One region of the Oceanobacillus sp. FSL K6-2867 genome, then DNA from elsewhere that is predicted to be linked to it. Evidence: predicted binding sites of a transcription regulator. Region 1 holds the regulator's gene; the other holds the start of a gene.
The links. Region 1 encodes LexA, which represses DNA repair genes until DNA is damaged. Its sites were predicted from a motif close to CGAACATATGTTCG; they were not measured.

Region 1 (11,395 bases):
AATTCCTGATACCTGCGATGAACCGTTGCTTTTGAAACGTTATATCCCAAGCCATTTAATGTTTTTGCAATTTCGTCAAAAGTGAGGTTATTTTGACGCAGGCGGACAACTTCTTCAATAGGAAAAGATATACGATCTCTGCCTGGCGCATGATTTGAATTAGAAAGGTTTTTACTCGGGTTATACCCTTCCCGAATCGCTTTATTCATCCCGCGTTTAATCTTCATATTATGAATTTTGCGCTGATATTCCTCTACAATTCCTACAATCTGCAAAACCATTGAATCTGACTCTGTTAATTCCAATTCCCCATCGTGCATCACAGTATAGATAGGGATCTGCATTTTATTTAGCTGATGAAATAGAGCAATCTTCGTATTCCCTCTGCCAAGTCTTGTCTCATCTTGAATTAATAAACAATTGGCTTTGTTTGCAGCAAAACAATCAAGCATTTTAAATATACCTTCTCGTTCAATTTCATAGCCGCTCTCTTGTTCCTCAATACAATCAGCAACCGTAAAATTATGTTTATCTGCAAGCTTGTAAAGCTCTTGCTTCTGCCTGGCTAAAGATGTCTCTTGTGTCTTTTTATCTGTGCTGACACGGCAGTATATCAGTGCATTCAATGCGTCGTACTCCTTTATTGCAATATTTTACCCGCTAATAATGATAGAAAAGTATAAGAACCCTAATGTTAATGCAAAAGCTACTAAATAAAAAGCATCCGTTTTTGAAATTTTTTCAAACATCATTTATAGCCCCCTTTTTAAGAACTATTGTTCGGTTAACGAAAGTATACTACCGAACATATGGTCCTGTCAACATATTTTTAGAACGAACGTTTGCTTATGTATACGTAAAATGGTAAACTATCATTAATAAATCCTATGTAAGAGGTGAAAAAGAGATGACAAAACTTTCAAAAAGGCAACAAATGATTCTTGATTTTATAAAAGATGAAGTTAGTAAAAAAGGATATCCACCATCTGTACGGGAAATAGCAGCTGCTGTTGGTCTTGCCTCCAGTTCTACTGTACACGGACATCTCGAAAGAATTGAATCGAAAGGATATATTCGCCGGGACCCTACGAAACCAAGGGCGATTGAAATTATGGATCTATCAGAAGAGAGTCATATTCCAAAAGAAGAGGTTCGCTATGCACCAGTGATTGGTAAGGTTACTGCTGGAATCCCGATTACTGCCGTTGAAAACATTGAGGAATTCATTCCACTTCCGAGTACAACCGCAAGCCCTGATGATAATTTATTTATCCTGGAAATTGATGGAGAAAGTATGATAGAGGCCGGTATTCTTGATGGTGATATGGTTATTGTAAAGCAGCAAAACACGGCAGATAATAGTGATATTGTTGTGGCAATGACCGAAGATAATGAAGCAACCGTGAAACGCTTTTTTAAAGAAAAAGGTCATATTCGTCTGCAGCCAGAAAATGCAACAATGGAGCCTTTAATTTATCAAAATGTTACAATTTTAGGAAAAGTAATAGGCCTGTACCGGAACATCCATTAATTTATTGACCTTTCTTCAACAACAGCTAAAAGGTGCGAATCCCATGCATATGCATAATAGTCTAGCCCTAACACAAAAGTGTTGGGCTATTTTTTTATGAACAGCACGCACTTGCTGTAAGCAGCACGCAGAATAGTTCTATAAAAATAGAAAAAGTACCGTTCACCCCTATAATTCGCCTAATAAACGATTAGATTATAAAAACAGACGCTGTGTCCATTTGTTAGTTTGGTGATTATTTCGTGGGTACAAGCCAAACATCAAGCATTGAGCTTCATTAAATATTTAACCGCACTCACCAAATAAACACGCTTCATAATTCGTTAAATACTGCTCTCTTTCCCAAGGGTGAACAGTTGTTCTAATTCTATACTATAAAATAATTCTATTTCATACTCTTTCAAGTTCTCGATTACATTGAATTTTAGTATTTTCCACTTCGTAAATTAGAACATCTGATATTAATAGTTTTGGGGCATCACTGGGGCGTGAATTGGGGAATAATATTTTTGACTGTCTTAGCTTTGATGTCTGTCATTTTAAACGTGTTTCTTCCTATTTATATAGTACACCATCTAACATAAACCATCATAATAAGAAAGCCGTACTAAAACAAAGCGACAACGCAATCATAGCATAATTTATTAACCGCACTTATTGCGGTTTTTGTTTACATAAAAAATAACCCCTAAATGGAGTTAATCAAAATACTATGGTGCTCTTTAACAAAAGCACCATAGAGTTGAAGATAAAAAAATAGACTTTTATTAAACAATCGCGCCCTATTGTTTAAGAGTGTCTGTGTTTCACATTATATTCTTTAATACCATCTCTCAGCGTAAATGTCCTGTTCCAGGCAGCAGCTTGTATACCTTGTAAGTGGCATTTCATCGACATGGTTGATAGCTGATTACGATGAAGAGAGCTTGCCCTTGAATTGATTGAGCTTTTCAGTTGTTTCTTCAATCAGCTTTGTCACCTTATTGGTATCCGGCTTTTCTTTCTGTGCCTCGCCGATGAGCGGATACAGGCTCTCTTCAATATTTTCATAAGCATCTGGATTTTGTTCTTCTACCTTCTCTTCAATGGGCTCCCAGTTTTCTGAAAGGGATTTTCCTTTACTATTGATATTATCGGTGTCATCCGGCGAGGTTTCAGCGGTATTCTTCAATTCCTGAAGGGAAGTCAATACCTTTTCAATCCCTTTATTCAAAGAGTCTGAACTGTTTTCCTCTCCATTTTTAGGAGCTTGTTCTGATTTCTGTTCATTTTCTTCGTTTGATGATTCGCTATCGTTGCCCGATGCACAGGCGGATACTACCACGGCAGTGATTAAGAATACGGACAGCAACAATAAGTTTAATTTTTTCATCTTAACACCTCTTTTATTAGTTTGTTCCATTTTAACAACGGATAAACGTCAAGTGAAATAAATATTAATAATAGTCATAATAGGAATTTTCTATAAAGGAATCCGAAGCTTCCGAATTGGGAATATTCAATTAATTCCAGTAATCTAGCCCGATTGCCGAAAAGATGATCAGACCGAACATTTTAGCTATCCTGTCAGTTAATTGAAAGGACCGCCATATGAACGGTCTCCTTATTGTATCAATGCACCGGTTAGCTTAATATTAACATTTGCATATCATTAAAATATTTCCATCAGGATCTTTGAAATTAAAATAATGATTATGTTCGATTTGTGTAATTAAATCAACGTCTTTATTACTCATAAAATCAAATGCTTCTTCAATGTTTTTTGTATTGAAGTGGAATGCTGGGGTTTTAAATACTTTATCCTCTGAATAAATCTTGCTGTCTAACACAATCCCTGTGCCTTCCATAGGTATAACGTAAAGATGACCAAACTGAATTTCTCCATCTGTCTTTAGTCCTAAAATATCGCAGTACCAATCTCTCGCCTTCTCTATGTTGCTTACTGGGATAAATACTGTTCCGATTTGTTTTAAAATTGGATTATACATAAAAACACCCCTTTAAATGAGTCTATTAAATATTTCCATATATTTAATATAAAATCCTGCTTCTTTAGCATAAAATGAACGCCATTGTGACGATCTCATTGTTTTATTAAAGCAGCAGCTAACAAAATGATAATTTAATTATTTCATATTAACTAAGAGTGTACTTCATCTTCCTTTGTTTTATCCAAATATTCGAAGAAACCCAAATGATTTCCCCAAGGGTCTGTAAAGGATTGATACCATTTTTGACCCTCCTTAATATCTTTTACACGGAATTGAATCGCCATTTCAAAAATCAATATTATCTTCCCCCCTACCACCGTCTAACAAAATCACTACATATACCGTCAATTAATAATTGTGGGCTAATGCAGTTATAACAAAAAAGGGTATTTGTTTTAGATGAGCTGTCCATACCTATCTAACCTCTACGAATACACTATTTAATGAGAAGGAAAAAAAGATGGTGGTGTTTAAGTGTATAGAAGAGTCAAGGATAATGAAAACAAACCGAGATCAACTTGTCAAAGACTTGCAGATATTATCGGTGGTGAAGTAATACAATCGGAACCTGTTTGTGTAGTGATGCGGCTTCGTGACGATATTAGAGCATCTATCTTAGGTCGTCGCACGCGTTCTCCACTAGCCCTTCCTTTCATGTTATCCTTTGAAGATAATGGTTTAAATTTAGGAGAAACTGTTATTCTTCAAAAGGAAGTGAATCCTATGATTCATGCATTGCAAAGAAGGGGAATTATCGTAACAGCATTTCATAACCACTGGTTGTTTGAAGAACCTAGGTTAATGTACTTGCATTGGGAGAATGTTGGTATGAATCCATTCGATTTTGCAAAGAAAAGTTTTGCAGCCGCAAAAGAAGCTGGTCTATTTTAAAAATTGAGCCATTGTGACATATAATGAACACAATGGCTTTTTTCTGTCAACCCTAGCCTAGATACTTGATTCGCTAAAAATAAAGCAAATGACTGGCGAGGTTATGGAGCGATATTATACAGGTGATAAAGCAGGACCGTTTGATTGTAAAGATAGACGATGGAATGTATTAGAAAACCTTGATATATAGGAATTTAATAATCTTTTTATTATTTTGCCATATTTTAAGGTATAATATTTTTGAGGTGAGTACAATATGGATTTTAAATCTATTGCTAAAAAAGGTGCTAAGGCATGGAAAGATATGGATGCACAAAAAAAGGACAAATTAAAGCAAGAAATCAACAAGAAAGTAAAGAGCGAATCTGCTAACAAGATGATTAATAAACTATTTAAATAAACCCACAATTATTTAGGGCTAGGCGTGCGAATAAAAACTTATCATTTTGAATATCCTATAAACAAAAAGTAGGAGATAATCAATGAAAAACTTAACTCGTGACCAAGTAATAGAAAGTCTTAATTTATTATTACATGAGGGTGTTACCGATAAATTAAACGAACAAGTGAAAAATGCAGGTGAACGGTGAACATGGTTATCCAAGCTTTTTGGTAACTAGTAGCAGAGGAGAATCTGTTGAAGTGCTCCTTGATTGGAATAAAGAAGAAGATATTTTATCTTACTCAATAAATGAAGATTTCAATTCAGAATAAAAACAGCCCCCACAATTAGGTGGTTACCCCTAAAAGTTAGAGTTTTATTATGCAGCTGATTGGCTGGATTGAGTTCGGTATTCGACTGGACTCATTCCAGCCAATTTTCCTTTTGAACGTTCTTGGTTGTACCAGTAGATATACTCTTCAATTCGTCTTTTTAATTCTTCATAGCTTACTAATTCTCCCCCATAATACATTTCTTGTTTTAAAATGCCAAAGAAATTCACCATAGAAGCGTTGTCTGCGCAGGTTGCTTTACGTGACATGCTTTGGAATAATTTATTTTCTTTTAATGTCCTCACCCATTGGTTGTGCTGGTAATGCCTTCCCTGATTGGAATGAATGGTGGTACGATAGGTTGCACGATTCTTTATTATCTCTATTGCCTCTTGTAAAGGTTCCATGACAAGATCTAATGTTGGACGTTTCTTGATTTCATACGCAATAATTTCTCAATTATAAAGATCAAGAATCGGATTTAAATATAACTTCACTTCACCAAGACATTTGAATTCTGTAATGTCCGTTACTAGTTTTTGAAGAGGAATAGGTGTGTAAAAGCGGCGAGATAATCGGTTTTTAACTACTTTTCCAACCTTCCCTTTGTAGGAATTGTATTTACGGGATTTCCGCATAAATACATTTCAATCCCAATTCTCGCATAATACGATACACCTTTTTATGATTAATTTGATGTCCTAATTTCTTTAATTCTTTCGTGATACGTTTATAGCCATAGCGTTCATGAAACTTTTTAAATAGGCGTGTAATGAGTTCTTTTAATTCTGTATCCGTATCTTCTCTGCCAAAACTCTTTACATGGTAGTGGTAGGTTGCTTCAGGAATACCTATGACATAGAGAATATCTTTTAATCGAAATCCTTCTTCTTTGAGTTCGAATGCCACCTTTGCTTGTGCTTTTCGTGGAAGGCATTCGGATCCTCCCGAAAAGCTCTCAACTTTTTTAGGTACGCATTTTCTAGTCGCAATAATTCATTCTCACGTTCTAATTCTTCTTCACGTGTTAACTTCTTTTCTTCTTTTTCCTTTTGCTTACTGGTTTTCTTAGACATAGAAGGTCGCCCCTTTGGTTTTGTTTTCAGGCCTTCTATTCCTTGTTCGCGACATGCTTTCAACCAGCGCACAATTAAGGAAGGGTTGTTCAAATGAAATTGAACAGCAGTTTCTTGATAAGAAGCACCTGTCTCCAACATAAATTGTACAGCATCTAATTTAAATTGAACAGAATACTCCTTCTTCGTCTTTCTTCGTTTTAACCCTTCCATGCCCTGTACTTTATAAGACCTCACCCAATTTTTTAATGGGGTACTACTGGGCATATTATATTTTTTCGCCAACGATTTATATCCAAGATGACCATACAAATACTCGGTGACAAGCTTTATTTTAAATTCTTCATTATATTTGACCATAAAAACACCCCCGAAAATTAGATTTCTACTCTAACTTTCGGGGGGCGGTACCTTAAGTGGAGGCTTATTTTTTTATAAAAGTTCTTATTAGTAATATCTGTTACAACAATGACAGAATTTCTTCTTACAATTATTAAAGTGGTGGTGGCAATGACACCAATCATCATGCTTCTCTTTACATGGATCGAAAAAATCATGCTTCTCTTTACATGGATCAAAAAAGTCATGCTTCTTTTTACATGGATTAAAAAAGTCATGCTTCTTTTTACATGGATTAAAAAAGTCATGCTTCTCTTTACATGGATTAAAAAAGTCATGCTTCTCTTTACATGGATCGAAACAGACATACTTCTTTTTACATGGATCGAAACAGACATGCTTCTTTTTACATGGATCAAAACAGCTCATAACTTCTACCTCCTTCATTATAAATTATGCAACTAAGAATTAAAGGGGTGGACAAAGTTAATAGTAGAAAACACATTTTTATATTTAAAAAAATTACTAATTGCTGTTAGAGAGAGAATAATAGATTAATTTACTTGAAACGTAACTTAGATCAATTGAACAAATGAAATGCAATGAAAATGTTTATTGGCAAGTTCATAAAAGACTTAACAAATTGATTGTGATAAAACTCGTAAGAAAAGTAATAAAAAAAAGATTCAAAGAGATAATTTAATTTGAGGGTATGACTTATAAAGTGTTATCCATTGAAAGATATACCCCCACAATTAAGTGGAGGCCTGTTAAGTGGAGGCCTGTTTTTCTGTACAGCTAGAAAAAAATAGGTAAACATTAATATTAAAAGATAGTATAAATTGAATTTAACAGTAAATAATACTTAATGCGAAGGCTTTAAAGCCTCCCTTTTCCCTTAAGCGCCCTTATGTATGTGAGGGCATTTTTACTTAACTCTTAGCCTTTGTCCCGGCTTAATTACGTCGCCAGTCAATCCATTAAGGCACTTGATAGTATTAACAGTAGTATTATACTGCTGTGCAATACCCCACAACGTCTCCCCAGATTTCACTGTGTGGTATACAGCTCCTACACAACTGAAAATTAAAACACATCATCTTTGCTGGACTTAGAATCGATATTCATTTTCATGCTATCAATATCCTTCTCATTTTCCTTAGATCGATTTTCAGCACCTTTAGCAATCTCTTACGTTTCATTCTTTCATATCCAACAAGCTATCTAATTTGCCATTGTGATCAGCAAGCGAAACCTTAACTTCCATAAGGATCGTCATGAACTTTTCCATTTCCACTCTTCCTTATTGTCTGGCATGCTCGACCCCCTAACTATATTTTTCTGCATAAAAAAAGACACCTGTTAAGATGCCTTTTTTTGATCCACTAAGATATCTATTAAGCTTATAATTAATGAATCTAGCTTAGCAGTATTTAGTATTTTTCCTTTATCTAAATAATATCCGTATTCTCCAAGACAAATTAAAAGAACAGTAAATGCCATAGACAAGAAAGGTTATTTAGGTAGAACTGTTATGGATAATTGAAATAGATAAGCGAGCATTGCGGTATAAAATATAACTGTAAAGAGATTAGTATTATTACTTTCCTTGATTGATAAAATCTGTGCTTTTAAAATTTATAATTCAATATCCAATACGATGAATACATGAATAAAATACTAAAATGAAAAAATTTGGGGCATATCTGGAGCACAGGTGTTTTACGTTTTCTATTTATGATCCGTGCCCCAAGCGTAAACCCCAAGAATTTTCAATTCGTTTCAATCATTTATTGGGTGATTATTTCGTGGGTACATGCCAAACATCAAGCATTGAGCTTCATTAAATATTTAACCGCACTCACCAAATAAACACGCTTAATAATTTGTTAAATACTGCTCTCTTTCCCAAGGGTGAACAGTTGTTCTAAACATATCCCATTCGATTTCCTTCGCTTCAATAAAATGTTCAAATAAATGCTCACCTAGCGCCTCTACAAGTACATCATCTTTCTTTAATTCACTCAAAGCATCCATTAATGTCGCAGGCAAATCTTTGATTCCATTTGCTTCGCGCTCAGCTTTATCCATAACATAAATATTACGGTCAATCGATACTGGCGGCTCCATTTCATTCTTAATACCATTTAATCCGGCTGCCAACAATACAGAAAGCGCCATATATGGATTTGCAGATGGATCAACACTTCGAACTTCAATACGAGTGCTTAAACCTCTAGATGTCGGGATTCGAATTAATGGACTTCGGTTTGAACCAGACCAAGCAACATAACAAGGTGCTTCGTAGCCAGGCACTAATCGTTTATATGAATTTACAGTTGGATTGGTAATGGCAGTAAAATTCGTAGCATGCTCTAAGATGCCAGCAAGGAAATGAAATGCTGTGCCACTTAATTCCATATCACCATTTTTATCGAAGAACGAATTCTCTTTACCAGAGAATAAGGACATATTCACATGCATTCCTGAACCATTTACCCCGAAAAGTGGTTTTGGCATAAATGTAGCATGCAGGTTATGCTTTCTTGCAATGGTTTTAACAACCAATTTAAAGGTTTGAATATCGTCAGCATGTTTGATGGCATCAGAGTATTTAAAATCAATTTCATGCTGTCCTGGAGCAACCTCGTGGTGTGAAGCTTCAATTTCAAAGCCCATTTCTTCCAGTTCGAGAACAATATCTCTGCGACAGTTTTCCCCCAAGTCTGTAGGTGCTAAATCAAAATATCCACCATGGTCATTTAATTCAAGTGTAGGGTCACCATTTTCATCCAGTTTGAATAAAAAGAATTCAGGTTCAGTCCCAATATTAAACGCAGTGAATCCCAGCTCTTCCATTTTCTTTAAATTACGTTTCAGATTGTATCTAGGGCATCCAGAAAATGGTGTGCCATCCGGGTTATAAATATCACAGATAAAACGTGCAACTTTTCCTTTTTCTGATGTCCACGGGAAAACTACAAACGTGTCTAGATCCGGATGTAATCGCATATCCGATTCTTCAATCCGTACAAATCCTTCAATTGAAGAGCCATCAAACATCATCTTATTATCTAAAGCTTTATCTAGTTGACTTAATGGAATTTCCACGTTTTTGATTGTTCCAAGCATATCCGTAAATTGCAAACGAATAAACTTAACATTTTCCTCTTTGATTTGCTTTTTGATGGATTCCTTCGTAAACCTTTCTCCCATTATCATATCTCCTCCTAAAAAAATATATTGTAAGTATGCATTTGGGAAGCTTTTGCAAAATGCTTCCCATACATACTTAGCACCTGTTCCAGTGAAGCTTATACATTGGAATGAAATGTATGCTTCTTGATGAATGGCTTAGCTGCATCTATACAGTTGGGTAAATTGTTATATAAACTTAACTGCGAAAAAATCTTGAAAGCTCGCCTTGTCGTAAACTTGTTCTTCCTAGTCTGCCAACTTCATTTAATTCATTTTTTAATATTTTTCGAAGTTCTTTATCAGATATATCCGATTTCTTCTCAATCCTATCTTCTACGATTACCTCTCCATCAAGCAAAAGTTTTATCCCTGCTAAATTCAATCCTCTATCAAGAAGATTTTTAATTTCTAAAAGTTTATCAACATCATTGAAGGAAAACAAACGCTGATTACCAGAGGTTCGTTCTGGAGCGATTAAACGATTCTCTTCATAATATCTGATTTGTCTCGCTGTTAGTTCCGTTAGTTTCATAACAATTCCAATTGAGAACAAGGGCATCGAACGACGATCTTGATCATTCACAAGATAACCCCCTAAGCTTTTATGAAACCAGTATAAATTATGTAAGATACCATGTCAAACAAATGTGAGGAAACCTAACAAAAGCTTAAAAACAACCTTTCACACTCTTTTCTTCCCTATTCTGCAGATAAAAAACCTTTTTGGTGTAATACTTTTACAGATTCTTTTAAGGCAATTTTCACGTGAGAATAGGTTAGTCCACCTTGAACAAATGCTGTAAACGGCTCTCGAATCGGTCCATCCGCTGACAACTCAATGCTCGCACCTTGTATAAATGTACCAGCCGCCATAATGACTTGATCCTCATATCCAGGCATTTCACTGGGATATGGCGTAACAAAGGAATTTACTGGTGAATGTTGCTGGATTGCTTGACAAAAGGCTATCATTTGACTTGCATCTTTGAATGTAACTGACTGAATTAAATCTGTTCGTTTATCTTCATAGCCTGGTGATGTTTGAAATCCTGCTAGGTCCAAAAAACGCGCGGTTAACACCGCTCCCTTTAACGCTTCCCCAACGATATGCGGAGCAAGGAAGAAACCTTGGTACATTTCCTGAAGCATATTCATCGTTGCACCAGTTTCTTTACCAAGACCAGGAGCTGTTAATCGATTCGCACATTGATGAATTAAATCAGCTCGTCCAACAATATACCCTCCAGCTCGCACGATCCCGCCGCCCGGATTTTTTATTAATGAACCAGCCATGATGTCCGCCCCTACCTGAAGCGGTTCTTTATCTTCCACAAATTCACCATAGCAATTATCAACAAAAATAATTATGTTCTCATTGATTTCTTTTATAAAGCGAACCATGTCACCAATTTCGTCCACTGTAAAAGATGGCCTTTCATCATACCCCTTTGACCGTTGTATTCCGATAACCTTTGTTTTTTCGTTAATTGATTCTTTTACTTTTACATAATCGATTGAACCATTTTCTGTTAGGGAAACTTCATTATAATTAATATGGAATTCTATTAATGAACCCGCATTATTTCCTCGCTTACCAATCACTTCTTCTAATGTATCGTATGGTTTTCCAGTTATATAAACTAATTCATCATTTG
Region 2 (11,395 bases), 480 kb from region 1:
ATTCTTGAGCTGCATCCAGGTGCTGGGGGAACAGAATCACAGGACTGGGCCAGCATGCTATTGCGAATGTATCAGCGCTTTGCCGAGGATAAAGAATTTAAGGTAGAGACATTGGATTATCAGCCTGGTGATGAGGCAGGTGTAAAAAGTGTTACCCTGCTGATAAAAGGACATAATGCCTATGGTTACTTGAAAGCTGAAAAAGGTGTACACCGTCTTGTTCGTATATCCCCATTTGATTCATCAGGCCGCCGGCATACTTCATTTGTTTCTTGCGATGTCACACCAGAGATGACAGATGATGTAGATATCGAAATTCGATCAGAGGACATTAAGGTAGATACGTACCGAGCAAGTGGTGCTGGAGGTCAGCATGTAAATACAACTGATTCAGCGGTTCGGATAACTCATTTACCAACAAATACAATAGTTACATGTCAAAATGAACGTTCTCAAATTAAAAATCGTGAGGCAGCAATGAAAATGTTAAAATCAAAGCTTTACCAATTAGAAATTGAACGACAACAGCAAGAACTGGATGACATTCGCGGCGAACAGAAAGAAATTGGCTGGGGAAGTCAAATCCGCTCCTATGTATTCCACCCTTATTCGATGGTAAAAGACCATCGTACAAATGTGGAAACCGGAAACACGCAAGCTGTCATGGATGGGGATCTTAGTGTTTTCATCGATGCTTACTTAAGATCACAAATAAAATAAGACAAAATAAGTCTCATTCCAACAGAATGAGACTTATTTTGTCTTATAGAATAACTTGCTATTGTTTCATAAATTTGCCATAATCCCCTGCATTCATTGATTTAGCAATAGTACACGGTGATTTCAGCAATGTAAACGGTTATATCAATGGTTTTAATCTAAATGAAAAGGGTTATAATAGGTATGTAAGGTTTATATAAGTGTAAAGGGGACTATTGAAATGAAAAAATGGTTAGTAGCTGTTTTGTTTGGTGCATTACTTGTTCTAGGTGCTTGTGGTGCAGGCGAGGACAATGCATCAGATGATGCGGGAACGGACGATTCCAATGGTACAGTAGAAACCACTGATGGTGAAGAAGTATTCAAAGCTAATTGTGCTTCATGCCATGGAGCTGATCTTTCAGGCGGCGCGGGACCATCGTTAGCGCAAGTAGGATCTAAATACTCGCAAGAAGAAATTGCTGAGATTGTTAAAAACGGAAAAGGCAGCATGCCAGCGGTTAATGTAGCTGGTGAAGACCTTGATGCTTTAACAAGCTGGTTAGCAGAAAAAAAATAACCTCAAAACGGAAAAAGCCCTTGCAGGCAAATGCTGCAAGGGCTTTTTATATTTCTTCGCAGATATATTTCATTCTTTACATGTTGAAATATAATTGTAATAATTTTATGTCTAAAAATGCTGTAGAAAGATGTTATAATGAGTAGGAAATATTTGAGACTTGTTCGGAAGAGTGCTAGATTCTTATATTTGATTACAAGATTTGACAGCCAGGAACAACAACTAAAAACAAAAAGGTGATATTTAGATGATATTAATGAAAGATGTATATAAGACTTATGACAATGGTGTCACCGCATTAAATGGTATCAACGTTGATATAGAGCAAGGTGAATTTGTATATATTGTTGGTCCCAGTGGTGCAGGAAAATCGACATTTATTAAATTAATATACAGAGAAGAAAGACCAACCAGTGGTTCAATTATTATCGCAGATACAGATTTAGGTGATATTAAAGAGCGAAAAGTTCCTTTTTTACGACGAAATATTGGTGTCGTATTCCAAGATTTTAAGCTGCTTCCCAAAATGTCAGTATATGAAAATGTTGCATTTGCGCTTGAAGTAATCGAAGAATCACCAAAAAGTATTCGCAAGCAAGTAATGGATGTATTAGAAGTAGTAGGATTAAAAAATAAAGTACGTTCCCTTCCAAGTGAATTATCGGGTGGAGAGCAGCAGCGTGTTTCTATTGCACGTGCGATTGTCAACCATCCTCAGATTGTGATTGCGGATGAGCCAACTGGAAATCTGGATCCCGATACATCATGGGAAATAATGAAAACTTTTGAAGAAATTAATGCTAGAGGTACTACAATTATCATGGCCACTCACAGCAAGGAAATTGTTAACACAATTAAAAAACGAGTAATTGCCATTGAAGGCGGTATGATCGTTAGAGATGAGCAAAGAGGAGAATACGGCTATGAGATTTAGAACTTTAATGCGACATGTGCGTGAAGGATTTAAAAATATTTTTCGTAATGGCTGGATGACAATTGCTTCTGTTGGCGCCGTTACAACAACATTAATTTTAGTGGCAGTTTTCTTAGCATTAGTACTTAATTTGAATGAGATGGCGAAGAGTATTGAAGACGATGTACAGATTAATACGATGATAGACCTTACAGCGACAGAGGATGACATTGTTGAACTTGGTGAAGCAATTGAACAGATTGAAGGAATTGATTCTGTATCATTTTCTTCCAACGATGATGAACTGGAAAAACTGATTCAAAGTATGGGAGAAGAAGGGGAAGCTTGGCATTTATTTGAACAGGATAACCCGCTGAACCATGTTTATATCGTAAGAGCGCTAGTTCCGGAGGATACAGAACGCATTGCTTCAGAAATTGCTGCGTTCGATCACGTTGATCAAGTAAATTATGGACGAGATGTTGTAGATCAATTATTTGAGTTTAATAACTATGCAAGAACGATTGGACTTGTTTTAGTGGTTGCGCTTGTATTCACGGCAATTTTCTTAATTTCGAACACGATAAAAATTACAATTATGGCACGAAGTACAGAAATTAGCATTCAGAAGCTTGTAGGAGCAACTAATGGTTTTATTCGCTGGCCATTCTTTATTGAAGGACTGCTGCTTGGAATATTAGGATCTATCGTACCGATTGCAGTAATTTTAGGTGGCTACTATTACTTATACACAAACTTTAATGACCGAATTACATTTAGCTTCGTTGAAATGTTGCCATTTAGCCCATTTGCATGGCAGTTATCACTAATGATACTTGCTATAGGTGCAGTAATTGGTATATGGGGAAGCGTTATGAGTGTACGTAAATTCCTTAAGGTCTAACAGATAATGCAGATATGCTCGAACCAGCTTAAGAAAAACAATTTTCTAAAGCTGGTCTGAGTTTTTACATAACAGGTCATACAGCATATAAGCTTCTTGGACAAGCTTTCTTAGAGCATAAAGTTTGTTTGGAAGCTTAAACTATTTTAATTGTTACCTGGGAAGTCATAGGATACCTAGACAACTAGAGTGAACAGAAAAGCAAGAAGGCACTTGCAATATATTAGGTGAAGAGGGGAAATAGAGTGAAAAAAGCAGTATCTAGTATACTTATCACAGCTTTAGCATTTATGGCAATACCAATTAGTGGGTTGCATGTCTCTGCAGAATCGATTGGTGATATAGAGAAGAAGATTAATGATTTGGAAGAAGAACAGTCTGGATTGAATGAGGAAAAAAGCAATCTGGAAGGCAACAGAAAAGATACGGAAGAAAAACTAAATAAGAACAAATCAGATCAAAACAATGTCGAGCAAGAAATTAATTCAATCGATGAGGAGTTATCTACTACACAAAATGATATTAATCAAAAAGAAAATGAGATAACGGAAACCAATAATGAAATTGAAACCTTGTCAAATAAAATTAATGAGCTGACTGATCGAATTGCAGCTTTAAAAGAAGAAATTGAAATATTAGAAGATCGAATTGAAAAAAGGGATGCATTATTAAAGCAGCGTCTTCGTACCATTCAGCAAAATGGTGGCGATATGAAATATATAGAGGTTATTTTTGGTGCAAGTAGTTTCGGAGATTTTATTAGTAGATCATCAGCAGTAAACACAATCATGGATTCTGATAAAACGATTATGGAAGCACAGGCAGCTGACAAGAAAGAACTTCAGGCAAATAAAAAAGAAGTAGAAGCAAATAAAGAAGAAGTAGAAGTAAAGAAAGTAGCAGTTGAAGAAAAGAAAAACTCACTTGAAAGTCAAAAAGACGAGCTTCTAGCTTTAGAAAATCAATTAAAAGATCAAATGCAAGAAAAAGAAACATTGATGGCACAGCTCGAAGAAGAGCATCAGGATTTGGAAGAATATAAGATGAGCATTGAAGATGAACAGCGAGTGCTAAACGATCAACAAAAAGCTATTACACTAGCAAAACAACAGTATGAACAAGAAAAAGGAAAATTAGAACAACTTGCTAAAGAGGAAGCAGCTCGCCAAAAGGCAGCGCAAGAGCAGGCGGCTAAAGACAAGAGTTCCGAAAGTAATTCAAGCTCATCAGATGATACCGGAACAGTTGCTTCCACGCCAGCACCTAGTGGAAATGGAACGTTCATCAAGCCGACAAGTGGTCCGGTAACATCACACTTCAACCCAAATCGAATGCATCCGATTCATAATGTTGTAAAGCCGCATAACGGTACTGACTTTGGGAAAAGAAGTGCAGCTGATGGTCGGATTGTAGCTGCTGCAGATGGTGTTGTTTCAACTGCTGGCACATTAGGTGGTTATGGTAACACAGTTATGATTACACATGTTATTAATGGTCAAACATATACAACATTGTATGCACACTTAAGCAGCATCTCTGTTTCCTCAGGACAAACGGTAAGCCAAGGACAACAGATTGGTGTGATGGGAACAACTGGTTCATCTACTGGCGTGCATCTTCACTTTGAAGTACACCCAGGTGGATACAAAAATCCAGCTAACCCATTGAATTACATTAATTAGTTTTAAAAAAGTATACCAATTCGGTATACTTTTTTATTATCACTAGATTAATTGCCTACAGGGAAGGAGATTAAATCCATAGTCAATCACAAAATAAAATGTTATGCTAATACTATTCGTATATCTTTCGGTACATCCATATACTAATATACAGCATCAATTTAAAATTAGAGGTGGAAATATGAAATTGAAAAAGTCCCAAATTGCATTGATTTTCGTCGCTGCCTTAATTCTTGGATTTGCGGGTGCATATGCAGGTGTTGAATTTGCGCAATCAAGCGATTCAGGAACGGAGCAAGGTGCAAATCAAATTACAAGCAACAATGATTCTGCAGATAAGGATAAAGAAGCACCAGATTCTTCGGCTGATTTAAGTAAAATTAACCAGGCCTATTCGTTAATCAAACAAAACTACCTGGAAGAAGTGGAAGATACGCAGTTAATTGAAGGTGCGATTGAAGGAATGCTTTCCACCTTAGAAGATCCGCATACGTCTTATATGGATGTTGAAACAGTAAATCAATTTACCGATCAAATCGAATCTTCCTTTGAAGGGATTGGTGCCGAAGTGAGCATGGTAAACGGACTTGTTACCATTGTAGCACCAATTAAGGATTCACCTGCTGAAAAGGTAGGATTGCGACCGAATGATCAAGTATTAACAGTAGATGGAGAAAGTCTAGAAGGTTTAAATTTGAATGAAGCAGTTGCTAAGATTCGCGGAGAAAAGGGATCTGAGGTTGTATTGGAAATTCAGCGTGCTGGTGTTTCCGATCCATTCCAGGTTACGATTATTCGTGATGAAATACCAGTTGAAACCGTATATAGCAGTACAGAAATGGTAGATGGAAAATTAACTGGGGTTATTGAAGTAACGAATTTCTCGGAGAATACTGCTAAAGAATTTGAAGAACAATTAACAGCTTTGGAGAAGGAAGGTATAGAAGGTCTGGTTATAGATGTTAGAGGAAATCCAGGCGGGCTTCTCGATGTAGCAGAGGATATACTTTCATTATTTGTTCCAAAAGAAATTCCTTATATTCAAATTGAAAACGGTGATGGAGAACGTGAGGCTTACCATTCCCAATTAACGGAGAAAAGGGATTATCCAATAAGTATTTTGATAAATGAGGGCAGTGCGTCAGCTTCTGAAATATTAGCTGTTGCATTAAAAGAATTAAATTACGATGTCGTTGGAGAAACGAGTTATGGAAAAGGAACTGTTCAGCAGGCAGTGCCATTAGGAGATGGAAGCTCGATTAAATTAACGACATTTAAGTGGTTATCACCAAATGGAGAGTGGATTAATGAAAAAGGAGTTGAGCCAACAATAGAGGTAAAACAACCTGAATATTATTATACACATCCAGTGCAAATAGAAGATAAAGCCTTGAAGTTCGACCAAACCGATGAAACAATTGCCAATCTGCAAGTGATGTTATCTGGATTAGGTTATGATACTGAACGAACAGATGGATATTTTAGTGAAGAAACAGAAGAAGCTGTATTCTCATTTCAGTCTGATAATGATTTAAAGACAACTGGTGAAGTTGATCAAGATACAGCCGGGTTAATTGAAGCACAGGTTATTGAAAAAATTAGAGACCGTGATGACGATAACCAAATGGAAGAGGCGTTGAAAGCATTATATTAATACAATGCATGGAAAGTCCACGAGTGACACTCGTGGACTTTCCTATTAAAGATAGGGTATTGTATAAGCAGCAAGATTGAGCGTGTAGTTTGCTGCTCAGGCTGCGTTTTCAATTAAAAAGTAAAGCAGGAGATTGGTTGTTATTTATCGAATAAGTAAAGAAAGGCAATACATAGAAGAAGGTGAACAGATGTGGCAGAAGCATGGCTGATCGAGTTATTAAAGGGAATCGGAAAGTTTTTTATCAACCCAGTGGTATACTGGACTATTTTATTGCTCTTTATTGCAGGGCATACACGAATTAAACAAGAAAGAATGAACTACGGAGTTAAAATATTTGATGTGTTTGCAGAGTGGAGAAATACATTACGAACATCACTCATCTGTGGATTTGCAATATCTGTTATTACAATAGGTGCGGGTATGGTGTTTAGTAATGAGATAGTGATACTGCTAGCGATTGTCACAATAATTTTATCAATTACAATGCGTTTTTCATTGCTATCACCCAGCTATACGATTGGACTGACTTTTTTAATCCTGTTTATTTTTCCTTTAGTAGTAGAAAATCAAACAGTTATTTCAAATAGGGGACTTTTTTCTAGTACCAACTTTACAAGTATTACATTGCTTTTGGGAATCATGATTTTAGTAGAATCGATATTAATACGCAATGTACAGCGTAATGAAACATTTCCAAGCATTACATTAAGTGATCGTGGAGCTTGGGTGGGGCAGCATCGGATTAAGAAATTAAGCCTGATTCCGTTTTTTGCGTTTATACCAAATGGATTGATTACACCGTTTGCGCCATGGTGGCCATACTTTTCGATTGGTGAAGAAACCTATAGTTTGATTTTGATTCCTTTTCTTATCGGTTTCGATTACTTGGCAAAGGGCCACTTTCCAGTACATGCAGTCCATAAAATATCGAAGTTCAATGCTTTATTAGGAGTTGGAATTTTACTCATTGCTGCAGCAAGTATATTTGTTCCTCCCCTATCAATTGTTGCGGTGATTCTGGCGATAATAGGAAAGGAATTTCTGAACTATAAATACCGTGTTGGAGATCGATTAAGACGTCCGTTTTTTGGGCAATTGCAAAATGGTTTAACCATTGTTGGAATAATACCAGGAACTCCTGCAGCTCGATTAGATATTTTCATCGGTGAAACCATTAGAAAAGTTAATGGTAAGAGGGTTGCAACCGAGGAACAATTCTATAAAGCTTTACAATCAACCGGGGCATTCTTTAAACTGGAAATACTTGATGATCAAGGAGAAAATCGTTTTGTTCAAGGTGCATTTTATGAAGGCGACCACCATGAACTTGGTTTATTATTTGCTGCAGCTCCATATAGACAAAAGAAGTCTAAAAAGAGCTCTTAATTATAAAAGTGTGAGATGTTCGCAATGAAACATCTCACACTTTTTCTCTAGCTTTTCACTGACTAAATTAATGGACTGATACGAGTCCCTTGGTGCAAATGATTTTCTAGGTCAATGAACGGGTAGTATACTATATATGAAAAAAACCAAAAGTCGAATACTTGTTCGTTTTTGTGTTAAAATATATAATTAGGTATGATAGAGTTAGGTATAGAACGGATCGGAGGAAATAGCTGTGGATGGAAAATTTGAACTTGTATCGAGCTATAAGCCAGCAGGAGATCAGCCAACTGCAATTAAAGAGATAACGGAAAAGGTTCTGGCAGGGCAGCGACATCAAACACTGCTAGGTGCGACAGGAACTGGAAAAACATTTACGATGTCGAATGTTATCAAGGAGATTAATCGACCGACTCTTGTAATTGCACATAATAAAACGTTAGCTGGACAATTGTACAGTGAATTTAAAGAGTTTTTTCCAAATAATGCGGTTGAGTATTTTGTTAGCTATTATGACTATTATCAGCCTGAAGCGTATGTGCCTTCAACAGATACATTCATTGAAAAAGATGCAAGTATTAATGATGAAATTGATAAATTACGTCACTCTGCAACCTCTGCACTTTTTGAAAGAAATGATGTGCTGATTGTTGCTAGCGTGTCTTGTATATATGGTCTGGGTAATCCAGAAGAATACCGTAACCAGGTGCTTTCATTGCGAATGGGAATGGAGAAGGATCGTGACCAGCTGCTCCGCAATTTAGTAGATATTCAATATGCGCGTAACGATATTGATTTTCAACGTGGAACCTTCCGGGTGCGAGGGGATTCTGTTGAAATCATTCCTGCTTCCAGAGAAGAGCATTGTATTCGTGTAGAATTTTTCGGAGATGAAATTGATCGGATCCGTGAGGTTGATGCACTCACTGGTGAAATTATAGGTGATCGAGAACATGTAGCAATTTTCCCGGCTTCCCACTTCGTTACTGGTGAGGAAAAAATGAAGGTTGCGATTAAAAATATTGAAAAAGAATTAGAAGACCGTCTAAAAGAGTTGCGAAACAATAATAAGCTGCTTGAAGCACAGCGTTTAGAGCAACGAACAAATTATGATTTAGAAATGATGCGGGAGATGGGATTCTGTTCCGGAATTGAAAATTACTCCCGGCATTTAACATTGCGAGAAGCAGGTGCAACACCATATACATTGATTGATTTCTTTCCGAAAGACTTTCTTGTTATTATCGATGAGTCACATGTAACGCTACCCCAAATACGAGGAATGTATAATGGGGACCAAGCAAGAAAACAAGTACTTGTTGATCATGGATTCAGGCTCCCATCAGCATTGGATAACCGTCCACTGAAATTTGAAGAATTTGAAGGGAAAACAAAACAGCTTGTTTATGTATCTGCTACACCTGGTCCATATGAATTGGAGCATAATCCTGTGATGACCGAACAAATTATTCGACCGACTGGATTACTTGATCCGGAAATTGAAGTACGGCCAATTGAAGGTCAGATCGATGATTTAATAGAGGAAATTAACAAACGCACAGAGCGGAATGAACGTGTGCTCGTTACGACACTGACTAAGAAAATGTCGGAGGATCTTACCGATTATCTGAAAGAAATTGGAATAAAAGTGGCATACTTACATTCAGAGATTAAGACACTTGAACGAATTGAGGTTATTCGTGATCTTCGTGTAGGTAAATATGATGTGCTTGTTGGTATCAATTTATTGCGTGAAGGTTTGGATATCCCAGAGGTTTCACTTGTAGCAATCCTGGATGCTGACAAAGAAGGCTTCTTGCGATCAGAACGTTCCTTAATCCAAACGATGGGGAGAGCTGCGCGTAATGAAAATGGTCAAGTTATTATGTATGGCGACAAGATTACAAATTCGATGCAAGTGGCAATTGACGAAACGAATCGAAGACGCAGTATTCAAATGGCATACAACAAGGAGCATAATATCGTACCTAAAACGATTCGTAAAGAAGTTCGTGATGTTATTAAAGCGACGATTGCTGCAGAAGATCAGGAGAAATATGAATCAACGACAAAAGGCTTAACGAAACTAACGAAGAAAGAAAAAACGAAGGTGCTCGAGCAAATGGAAAAAGAAATGAGAGAAGCTGCCAAAGCACTCGATTTCGAAAAAGCAGCAGAGCTTCGTGATGTGATCTTTGAACTTAAAGCGGAAGGATGAGCATTTCATGCTTAATAAAACAATTAAAATACAAGGTGCACGTGCACATAATTTAAAAAACGTTAATATTGAAATTCCGAAAAATAAACTTGTTGTCTTAACGGGCTTATCTGGTTCGGGAAAGTCATCTTTAGCATTTGATACGATTTATGCAGAAGGTCAGAGGCGGTATGTTGAATCACTTTCTGCATATGCCAGACAGTTTCTTGGTCAGATGGATAAACCCGATGTGGATTCCATAGAAGGACTGTCACCGGCAATTTCCATTGATCAGAAGACAACGAGCAACAATCCAAGATCAACCGTAGGGACAGTCACAGAGATATATGATTATCTGCGTTTATTATATGCAAGAATTGGAAGGCCTACCTGTCCAAAGCATGGGATTGAAATTAGTTCACAAACCGTCCAGCAGATGGTCGATCGCATTTTAGAATATCCAGAGCGAACGAAGATGCAGATTTTAGCTCCAGTCGTTTCCGGTCGAAAAGGAGAGCATGTAAAAGTATTAGAAAAGCTTAAGCAGGAAGGTTATGTTCGCATTCGCGTCGATAAAGAGATGCGGGAAGTAACAGACGAAATCAAACTGGAAAAAAACAAAAAGCATACGATTGAGGTCGTCATTGATCGTGTTGTTGTAAAAGAAGGCATCACTGGGCGATTAAGTGATTCCATTGAAGCTGCACTTCGATTAGGTGAAGGAAGAATCATTGTTGATATTATTGATGGGGAAGAACTTGTTTTCAGTGAGCTCCATGCATGCCCGATCTGTGGCTTTTCCATTGGGGAGTTAGAGCCTCGTTTGTTCTCTTTTAACAGTCCGTTTGGTGCATGTACAAGCTGTGATGGATTAGGAACAAAATTAGAGGTCGATCTGGATTTAGTCATTCCGGATTGGGATAAAACCTTAAATGAAGCCGCGATTGCACCATGGGAGCCAATTAGTTCCCAGTACTATCCTCAGCTTTTGAGGAGTGTATGTAACCATTTTGATATTGATATGGATATACCTGTTAAAGATATTCCAGAAGATAAAATGGATAAGATTTTAAATGGCAGTGGAAAAGAGAAAATACATTTTTATTATAAAAATGAGTTTGGAAATATTCGAGATACAGATATTCTTTTTGAAGGGGTTTTAAACAATGTAGCACGCCGTTATAAGGAAACCTCCTCTGAATTTATTCGTGAAACACTTGAAAAATACATGGCTCAAAAAAACTGCCCAAAATGTAAGGGACACCGATTAAAGCAAGAAGCATTAGCTGTTTTGATTAATGGTTTACATGTAAGCGAGGTTACTAAATTTTCTATAGTAGAAGCGATAAAATTCTTTAAAAAACTTGAGCTGACCGA

Region 2: a site for LexA is predicted at 7,976-7,989, ahead of uvrB (excinuclease ABC subunit UvrB). Genes of this name have one in related genera too.

Annotation. Positions count from the first base shown of each region.
Region 1 covers NZ_CP150144.1:4,088,874-4,100,268, reverse strand. Annotated here, with positions in the region: gene NSQ77_RS19840 (recombinase family protein) at 1-626, opposite strand, end outside; gene lexA (transcriptional repressor LexA) at 908-1,531, shown strand; gene NSQ77_RS19830 (hypothetical protein) at 2,442-2,903, opposite strand; gene NSQ77_RS19825 (VOC family protein) at 3,166-3,519, opposite strand; gene NSQ77_RS19820 (hypothetical protein) at 3,672-3,818, opposite strand; gene NSQ77_RS19815 (DUF1259 domain-containing protein) at 3,997-4,413, shown strand; gene NSQ77_RS19810 (hypothetical protein) at 4,670-4,813, shown strand; gene NSQ77_RS19805 (IS3 family transposase) at 5,175-5,534, opposite strand; gene NSQ77_RS19800 (IS3 family transposase) at 5,749-6,036, opposite strand; gene NSQ77_RS19795 (transposase) at 6,000-6,563, opposite strand; gene NSQ77_RS19790 (hypothetical protein) at 6,714-7,007, shown strand; gene NSQ77_RS19785 (LysM peptidoglycan-binding domain-containing protein) at 7,471-7,596, opposite strand; gene glnA (type I glutamate--ammonia ligase) at 8,421-9,758, opposite strand; gene NSQ77_RS19775 (MerR family transcriptional regulator) at 9,937-10,299, opposite strand; gene NSQ77_RS19770 (methionine gamma-lyase family protein) at 10,440-11,395, opposite strand, start outside.
Region 2 covers NZ_CP150144.1:3,613,795-3,625,189, forward strand. Annotated here, with positions in the region: one part of gene prfB (peptide chain release factor 2) at 1-720, shown strand, start outside; gene cccB (cytochrome c551) at 941-1,279, shown strand; gene ftsE (cell division ATP-binding protein FtsE) at 1,527-2,213, shown strand; gene ftsX (permease-like cell division protein FtsX) at 2,203-3,096, shown strand; gene NSQ77_RS17455 (peptidoglycan DD-metalloendopeptidase family protein) at 3,342-4,778, shown strand; gene NSQ77_RS17460 (S41 family peptidase) at 4,960-6,432, shown strand; gene NSQ77_RS17465 (PDZ domain-containing protein) at 6,625-7,821, shown strand; gene uvrB (excinuclease ABC subunit UvrB) at 8,057-10,039, shown strand; gene uvrA (excinuclease ABC subunit UvrA) at 10,047-11,395, shown strand, end outside.